DNA from 2 places in the Mesorhizobium sp. C372A genome. Region 2 is predicted to be linked to the other one. Evidence: riboswitches for the same ligand, from Rfam matches in the RefSeq annotation. Region 2 holds a riboswitch; the other holds the start of a gene.
What was found. A riboswitch is a leader RNA that binds a small molecule or an ion and turns the genes downstream of it on or off. The one in region 2 is predicted to bind S-adenosylmethionine.

Region 1 (4,273 bases), 1.7 Mb from region 2:
GCACTTCCTCGACCCGGCCGCTGCCGTCGGTGATGTGCCAGTAACGCGACATAAGCTGCACGAAATCGTCCGACTGGTTGTCGATCGTCACCTGGTAGCCCCAGACATAACGGTTCTCCGCCGGGTCCGAGCGGTCCTCCAGGTAGAACGGTCTGACCTGCACTTCGATGTTGCGCGTGACGGCGCGATACATGGGCTGCTCCGGTTGCGCGGCAAGGAACATTTGTCGCGCTATGCGGTTTGATACGCGCACAACGGCATGTCCTGCCAGCCTCAAAGCGGAGGTGCCGACAAACAATGTCATTTAAGTGACACATGACAGTGTTGGTGTGCGCAAACCTTGCCGGCGACTCAAGGCCCATCTGTCGACTGACAAAGCAGCCGCGAGCGGCCTTTCCGGAGTGACCAGATCTCATGGAACTAGCTCTCACAGCCGCCTTCGCTTCCTCCGCTTTGCTTCTTTCCAATCTCGCCAGCATCCTGCTTGCTTCGTCGAAACTGCAAGCGCGTCGCCTTATCCCTCCGCCGTCCGACGAGCAGCCACCGGTCTCGATCGTCGTGCCGTCGCGCGGCGTGGAGCCGTTCACACAAGAGACGCTGCAGCGAGCCTTCTCGCTCGACTGGCCGCGCTACGAACTGATCTTCTGCGTCGCTCACGCCGACGATCCCGTCGTCAAACTGATAAACAGGGCGATCGTCCTGTTTCCCAACGTGCCGGCCCGGCTGCTGATCGGCGACGACCGCGTCAGCAGCAACCCGAAGCTCAACAACTGCGTCAAGGGCTGGGAAGCGGCGCGCTATCATTGGGTTATTCTGGCGGATTCCAACGTGCTGATGCCAAGGGATTACGTCCAGCACCTGATGGCGGCCTGGCGGACCAATACCGGGCTTATCTGCTCGACGCCGATCGGCTCTCGGCCGGATGGCTTTTGGGCCGAGGTCGAATGCGCGTTCCTCAACACGCTGCAGGCGCGCTGGCAATATGCCGGCGAGGCGCTCGGTCTCGGCTTTGCCCAAGGCAAGAGCATGCTGTGGAACAAGCCGATGCTCGATACCAGTGGCGGTATCCGCGCGCTGGCCGCCGAGATCGCCGAGGATGCTGCTGCAACCAAGCTGGTCAACGGACTGGGCCTGCGCGTCAATCTCGTTGCCTCGCCTTTCGAGCAACCACTGGGGCAGCGCCGACTTGCCGACATCTGGTCGCGCCAGGCGCGCTGGGCGCGGTTGCGCCGCGTCACCTTCCCGCTGTTTTTCGCACCCGAGATCCTGACCGGCGTCGCCGTGCCGTTGGCGTTGGCACTGGTGGCGGCCGCAAGTGCCGGCATCAGCCTGCCGGCCACGGTGTTGGCCGTGCTGACGGCGGCCTACATTCCCGAATGCGCGCTGGCCGCGGCCAAGGGCTGGCATCTGTCGCTGCGCCTGGTCCCGGCGATGATGGTCCGCGACATGATGCTTCCCGCCATCTGGGCGCGCGGCTGGCTGAGCGGCGCCGTCGACTGGCGCGGCAACATCATGACCATCGGCACCAAGACGGCCGAACTGGAAGAGGTTTCGTCGGGAGCGTGACGCCTCGCGGCCTATCCGGCTGCCTTCAGCGCCTGCGCAACGTCCTCCAGCAGATCGTCCGTATCCTCAAGACCGACCGACAGCCTGAGCGTTCCCGGCCCGATGCCAAGCTCGGCGCGAGCTTCGTCGCTGAGGTTCTTGTGCGTGGTGGTCGCCGGATGGGTGATCAGGCTCTTGGCGTCGCCGAGATTGTTGGAGATCAGCACGATGTCGAGCGCGTTCTGCAAGGCGAAGGCCGCCTGCTTGCCGCCCTTGACGTCGAGGCAGATCAGCGTCGATCCGCCCGTCATCTGCTTCTTGACGATGTCGGCCTGCGGGTGGTCGGCGCGGCCGGGATAGATGACGCGGGCGATTTCCGGCCGTCCTGCCAGGAAATCCGCGATCTTGGCCGCGCTTTCCGTCTGCTGGCGCACCCGAACCGGCAGCGTCTCCAGGCCCTTGAGCAGCGTCCAGGCGTTGAACGGCGACAGGCTCGGGCCGGTGTGGCGGAAATAGTCGTGCAAATTCTCGTCGATCCATTTCTTGTCCGACAGGATGATGCCGCCGAGACAGCGTCCCTGGCCGTCAATGTGCTTGGTCGCGGAGTAGACGACGATATGGGCGCCGAGCTGCAAGGGCTTCTGCTGCAAGGGCGTGGCAAAGACATTGTCGACGATCAGCCTGGCGCCGATCGAGGTGGCGAGCGCCGCCACCGCTGCGATGTCGACCACTTCCAGCGTCGGATTGGTCGGGCTTTCCAGGAAGAACAGTTTCGTGTTCGGCCGCACCGCCTTTTCCCAGTTGGCGATGTCGGTGCCGTCGACCAGCGTTGCCTCGATGCCGTATTTCGGCGCCAGCGTCTCCACCACCCAGCGGCAGGAGCCGAACAGCGCGCGCGCCGCAACGATATGGTCGCCGGCCTTGGCGCTGCACAGGAGCGCTGCCGTCACCGCCGCCATGCCGGACGCCGTGGCGCGCGCATCTTCGGCACCCTCCAGCGCGCACATGCGCTTTTCGAACATGTCGACGGTAGGGTTGGCATAGCGCGAATAGATGAAGCCCGGCTCCTCGCCCTTGAAACGGGCCTCGGCAGCCTGCGCCGTCTCGTAGACATAGCCCTGGGTGAGGTACATCGCTTCGGACGTCTCGCCGAACTGGGAACGCAGCGTTCCCCCGTGCACGAGTGCGGTCTGAGGTTTCCAGTTACGCTTCTTGGTGCTCATCGCTTTTGTTCCAGACACAAAAAAACCGGCCGCGAAAGTCGCAACCGGTCCATATGGCCTTGCGGCCCGACGGTCCTTTAGCGACTTGTTTAACGTGGCTGCAAGCCGACCGGCCAAATCACCACGGGATAACGACCCTTTAGACCTCACCTGCGCTTGCGTCAATTGCCGGCTTCATTAAGAGGTTTGTACCAGGCAGGTTCCGCAATAATATCCAGCGGTTTTGCGGCAAGAACCTGCCACAAAGAGACCGACCTTGGAGCGGAGCCAGCCTTTTGCGGCAGACAGGCATTCTTCCCGATCAGGACATTTCCGCGCTGTTTCAGTCCGGCGCGCTGAAGTCGCCGCGCGCGCTCGATGTCGACCAGGTGCAGCCGGCGAGCCTCGATCTCAGGCTCGGCGACAAGGCTTTTCGCGTGCGCGCCTCCTTCCTGCCGGGTCCCGATCATCTGGTGGCCGACAAGCTTCACCGGCTGAAATTGCATGAGTTCAGTCTCGCCGAGGGCGCGGTGCTGGAAACCGGCTGCGTCTACATCGTGCCGCTGCTCGAAAGCCTGGCGCTGCCCGCAAACGTGTCGGCCTCGGCCAACCCGAAGAGCTCGACCGGCCGGCTCGACATCTTCACCCGGGTGATGACCGATCGCGGCCATGAGTTCGACAAGATCGCCCCCGGCTATCACGGGCCGCTTTATCTCGAAGTCAGTCCGCGCACCTTCCCGATCGTCGTACGCGCCGGATCGAGGCTGTCGCAGATCCGCTTTCGCACCGGCAACGCGCTGTTGTCGGAGGCAGAACTGAACGAATTGCACCGCGCCGAGATGCTGGTGGCGACCGAGCCGCCCAACATTTCCGGCGGCGGCATTGCGCTGTCGATCGATCTTGACGGCGACCAGAACGGCCTGGTCGGCTATCGCGGCAAGCATCACACCGGCTTGGTCGATGTCGACAAGCGCGCCGCCCAGGATGCCGTCGATTTCTGGGAGCCGCTCTATAAGAGCGGCGCCGGCGAACTGGTGCTCGACCCGGACGAGTTCTACATCCTGGTCAGCCGCGAAGCCGTGCACGTGCCGCCGCTCTACGCCGCCGAGATGACGCCCTTCGATCCGCTGGTTGGCGAATTCCGTGTTCACTATGCCGGCTTCTTCGATCCGGGCTTCGGCCATTCGGCCTCAGGCGGCACCGGCAGCCGGGCGGTGCTCGAAGTGCGCAGCCACGAAGTGCCGTTCATCCTCGACCACGGCCAGATCGTCGGCCGGCTGGTCTACGAACACATGCTGAAGCGGCCGCAGGCGCTTTACGGCACCGATCTCGGCTCGAATTACCAGGCGCAAGGCCTCAAGCTCTCCAAGCATTTCCGCCCCGCCGGCTGAACCTTCGATCACCGTCAGGCAAAATACTTGCCTGCGCTGCCTCACCATGCTTGGCTGCCTTTCGGTGGCCGGCAAGAGAACGGCGCGCAAGGGGAACCGAAATGCAGATTTCAAGATGGATCATATCGGCAGCGA
Region 2 (4,273 bases):
GAATATTTGATCACTTCCGACTTGGTCACCGATTCCAGATCGTCGGCCGTGCCGACGATGTTGTAGGCAATGATGTGCGGAAGATGCGAAACGATGGCCAGCGTCATGTCATGATGCTGCGGGTCCATCGAGTCGATGTTGGAGCCGCAGCGCCGCCAGAATTCCGACAGCTTTTCCAGCGCGGCCGGATCGGTTCCCGGCAGCGGCGTGAAGATGCACCAGCGGTTTTCGAACAGGTCGGCGAAACCCGCATCCGGGCCCGATTTCTCCGTACCTGCCAGCGGGTGCCCCGGAATAAAGTGCACGCCGTCCGGTACATAGGGCTGCATTTGCGCAATGACGGAGGCCTTGGTCGAACCGACATCGGTGAGGATGGCGCCCTTTTTCAGCCCCGGCGCGATCTCTTGCGCCACCTCGCCCGACGATCCCACAGGCACCGAGACGATGATCAGGTCGGCGTCGCGGACCGCTTCCCTGGCGCCGGTGGTGTAGCTCTCGCCAAGACCGAGCTCCTTCGCCCGCGCCAGCGTGGCCGGGCTGCGCGTCGCGATGGCGACATGGCGGGCCAGGCCCTCGCGGCGGATAACGCGGGCCAGCGACGAGCCGATCAGGCCGATGCCGACCAGCGCGATCTTTTCAAACATCGGTGATGTCATTGTTTCAGCTTTTCAGGAACGTCGTGAGGGCGTCGATAACGCCGCGATTGGCTTCTTCGGTGCCGACGCTCATGCGCAGCGCATTGGGAAAGCCATAGCCGGTAACGCGCCGCAATATATAGCCGCGCTGGGTGAGGTAGTCGTCCGCCGCCTCAGCCGAATGCTTCTTGTCGTCGGGAAAGTGGATGAGGACGAAATTGCCGACGCTGGGCGTCACCCTGAGCCCAAGCTTCGTCAGCTCTTCATTCAGCCAGGTAAGCCAGGTCTCGTTGTGCAACGAACTGCGCTCGACATGGGCGCGGTCGCGGATGGCGGCAATGCCGGCCTCGATCGCTGTTGCGTTAACGTTGAAAGGGCCGCGGATACGGTTGATGGCATCGACGATGTGCAGTGGGCCATACATCCAGCCGATGCGCGCGCCGCCAAGGCCGAGCTTGGAGAAGGTGCGGGTCATGACCACATTCTGTGCGCTGCCCGCCAGCTCGATGCCGGCCTCGTAGTCATTGCGCCTGACATATTCGGCATAGGCCGCGTCGAGCACCAGAAGCACGTTGCCCGGGAGCGTGGAATGCAGGCGGCGGACCTCCTGGAACGGCAGATAGGTGCCGGTCGGATTGTTGGGATTGGCGAGGAAGATGATTTTGGTCCGCGGCGTCACCGCGGCCAGGATCGCGTCGACGTCGGCGCGCTCCTCGGTTTCCTTCACAGCAACCGGCTTGGCCCCCGCCGACTGAATGTAGATCTTGTAGACCATGAAGGCATGTTCGGTAAAAATCGCCTCATCGCCTGGCGCCAGATAGGTCTGCGCCAGCAGGCCCAAAATCTCGTCGGAACCGTTGGAGCAGATGATGTTTGCCGGGTTGAGGCCATGCACCTCGGCGATCGCCTCGCGCAGCCGGCGGGCGGTGCCGTCGGGATAGACATCGAGCTTGCCAGCCACTTCGCGCGCGGCCTCGATCGCCTTCGGCGACGGGCCGAGCGGGTTCTCGTTCGACGACAATTTATGGACCTTGGCAACGCCGGCCGGTGCCGTGCTCTTGCCCGGCACATAGGCGTCGATGTCCATAATGCCCGCGCGGGGCGTCGGCCGTGCCTTGTCCGCTGTCTTGTCCATGTCGCAAATCCATCGAGAATGCCTCCGTCCGGAGGCCGCAGCGGAAATACAAGCCGTAGCCGCGAATGTCGAGAGGCGGGCAATAGCTGGCCGTTGACGCCGGGCCGCACGAGTTCTAGAAGAACGCAACAGTTCCGTGGTGATTTGGCCGGTCGGCTTGCAGCCACGTTAAACAACTCGCTAAAGGGCCGTTTGCGTGACGTAACCGGCTTTGCGATCGCATTGCCGGTTTTTTATTGCCTGACGGCGGGCAAGGAGAGTCACATGGCCGCGCTCCGCGCTACAAAAACCAACAACGAGGCCGACAACCCGTCGAGCCCTGTGTTGCGTTTTGGCCCTGACAAGCCGCTGAAGCTCGACGCCGGCACGCTTTTGTCGCCGTTCCAGATCGCCTACCAGACATATGGCGCCCTCAACGATGCCCGCACCAACGCCATCCTGGTCTGCCACGCGCTGACCGGCGACCAGCATGTCGCCAGCACCAATCCGGTGACCGGCAAGCCCGGCTGGTGGGAAGTGCTGATCGGTCCCGGCAAGATCATCGACACCAACCGCTTCTTCGTCATTTGCTCCAACGTCATCGGCGGCTGCCTCGGTTCCACCGGTCCGGCCTCGACCAATCCCGCCACCGGCAAGCCCTACGGCCTCGACCTGCCAATCATCACCATCCGCGACATGGTGCGGGCGCAACTGATGCTGGTCGACCATTTCGGCATCGAAAAGCTGTTTTGCGTGCTCGGCGGCTCGATGGGCGGCATGCAGGTGCTGGAATGGGCGTCATGCTATTCCGAGCGCGTCTTCTCGGCCCTGCCGATCGCCACAGGCGCACGCCATTCCTCGCAGAACATCGCCTTCCACGAGGTCGGCCGCCAGGCTGTCATGGCTGATCCGGACTGGCATGGCGGCAAATATTTCGAGCACGGCAAGCGCCCGGAAAAGGGGCTCGCCGTGGCGCGCATGGCCGCCCACATCACCTATCTGTCGGAAGCCGCCCTGCATCGGAAATTCGGCCGCAATCTGCAGGACCGCGAAGCGCTGACCTTCGGTTTCGACGCAGATTTCCAGATCGAAAGCTATCTGCGCCACCAGGGCATGACATTCGTCGACCGCTTCGACGCCAACTCCTACCTCTACATGACCCGTTCGATGGATTATTTCGACCTCGCCGCCGATCATGGCGGCCGGTTGGCCGACGCGTTTGCCGGGACCAAGACCCGCTTCTGCCTGGTGTCCTTCACCTCGGACTGGCTGTTCCCGACCGAGGAGAGCCGCTCGATCGTGCATGCGCTCAACGCCGCCGGCGCATCGGTCTCCTTCGTCGAGATCGACACCGACCGCGGCCATGATGCCTTCCTGCTCGACGAACCCGAACTGTTTGCCGCCATCAAGGGCTTCATCGGCTCGGCGGCCCGCGCAAGGGGGCTCGCCTCATGAGCGTCAATGGCAGCCAGCGCGTCGACCTCGAAGTCGTGGCCAACCTGATACCCCCGCAGTCGCGGGTGCTCGATGTCGGCTCCGGCGACGGCCTGCTGCTCGAACTCCTGCAGGAGACCAAGCAGGTCGACGGCCGCGGGCTGGAGCTGTCACAGCGCGGCGTCAATGAATGCGTTTCGCGCGGCCTCTCGGTCATCCAGGGCGATGCCGACACCGACCTCGAATTCTATCCGGACAAGGGTTTTGACTTCGTCGTCCTGTCTCAGACGCTGCAGGCGACCCGCAACCCGAAGCTGGTGCTCGACGAGCTGCTGCGAATCGGCAACCGCGCCATCGTCTCCTTCCCCAATTTCGGCCACTGGCGGGTGCGGCTGTCGCTGTTCGTCAATGGCCGGATGCCGGTGACCGCGGACCTGCCCTATTCCTGGTACGACACGCCCAACATCCATTTCTGCACCATCCGCGACTTCGTCAATCTGGTCGAGGAACTCGGCGCTTCGGTCGAGAAAGCCACCGCGCTCGACGGCAACGGCCAGAAGATCGGCCTGTCGATGCCATGGTGGTTCTGGAATTTCTTCGGCCAGCAAGCGGTGTTCTTGCTGAAGCGGTAGTTTGCCCCTATTCCAGCACGTCCGTCGCCTTGTGCGGGTGCTGAACGCCATCGGCGATGATCACATCGGCGTGGGAGTTGTCGGTGCGCAAGGCCAGAATCTCGCGATAGGCTGATGAATCGTACCAGCCCCACGCATGCGCCCTGTCCGGAAACTCGATGACGATCAGATGCCCGGGCCATTCGTTTTCGACCACGTCCATGTCGCCGCCGTGGACAAGGAAGCGGCCGCCGAACGGCTCCAATGTGGCGTCGATCCTCTGCAGATACTCGACAATCTGCGGGCCCATTGTGACTTGACGCATATGGGCGACGGCGTAGGCGGCCATGGCTGAACTCCCTGTGAGATCGAAGCCCGACGACCGGCTTCGTTGGCGCAATCTGCAGACATGATGGCCATCGGTCGATTACGTCTGGGGTAATCGGCCGGCTTACCGGCGTCCTGGCTCAACAGTTTGT

Region 1: linked by a shared signal. The riboswitch ahead of NLY42_RS02925 (O-succinylhomoserine sulfhydrylase) and the one ahead of metX (homoserine O-acetyltransferase MetX) in region 2 are both predicted to bind S-adenosylmethionine.

The regions. Positions count from the first base shown of each region.
Region 1 covers NZ_CP100475.1:641,232-645,504, reverse strand. Annotated here, with positions in the region: gene apaG (Co2+/Mg2+ efflux facilitator ApaG/CorD) at 1-193, opposite strand, end outside; gene NLY42_RS02930 (ceramide glucosyltransferase) at 415-1,566, shown strand; gene NLY42_RS02925 (O-succinylhomoserine sulfhydrylase) at 1,578-2,768, opposite strand; SAM riboswitch at 2,826-2,903, opposite strand; gene NLY42_RS02920 (2'-deoxycytidine 5'-triphosphate deaminase) at 3,044-4,138, shown strand; gene NLY42_RS02915 (ABC transporter substrate-binding protein) at 4,240-4,273, shown strand, end outside.
Region 2 covers NZ_CP100475.1:2,340,011-2,344,283, reverse strand. Annotated here, with positions in the region: gene NLY42_RS11120 (prephenate/arogenate dehydrogenase family protein) at 1-656, opposite strand, end outside; gene hisC (histidinol-phosphate transaminase) at 661-1,770, opposite strand; SAM riboswitch at 1,897-1,974, shown strand; gene metX (homoserine O-acetyltransferase MetX) at 2,035-3,204, shown strand; gene metW (methionine biosynthesis protein MetW) at 3,201-3,815, shown strand; gene NLY42_RS11100 (DUF1330 domain-containing protein) at 3,823-4,143, opposite strand.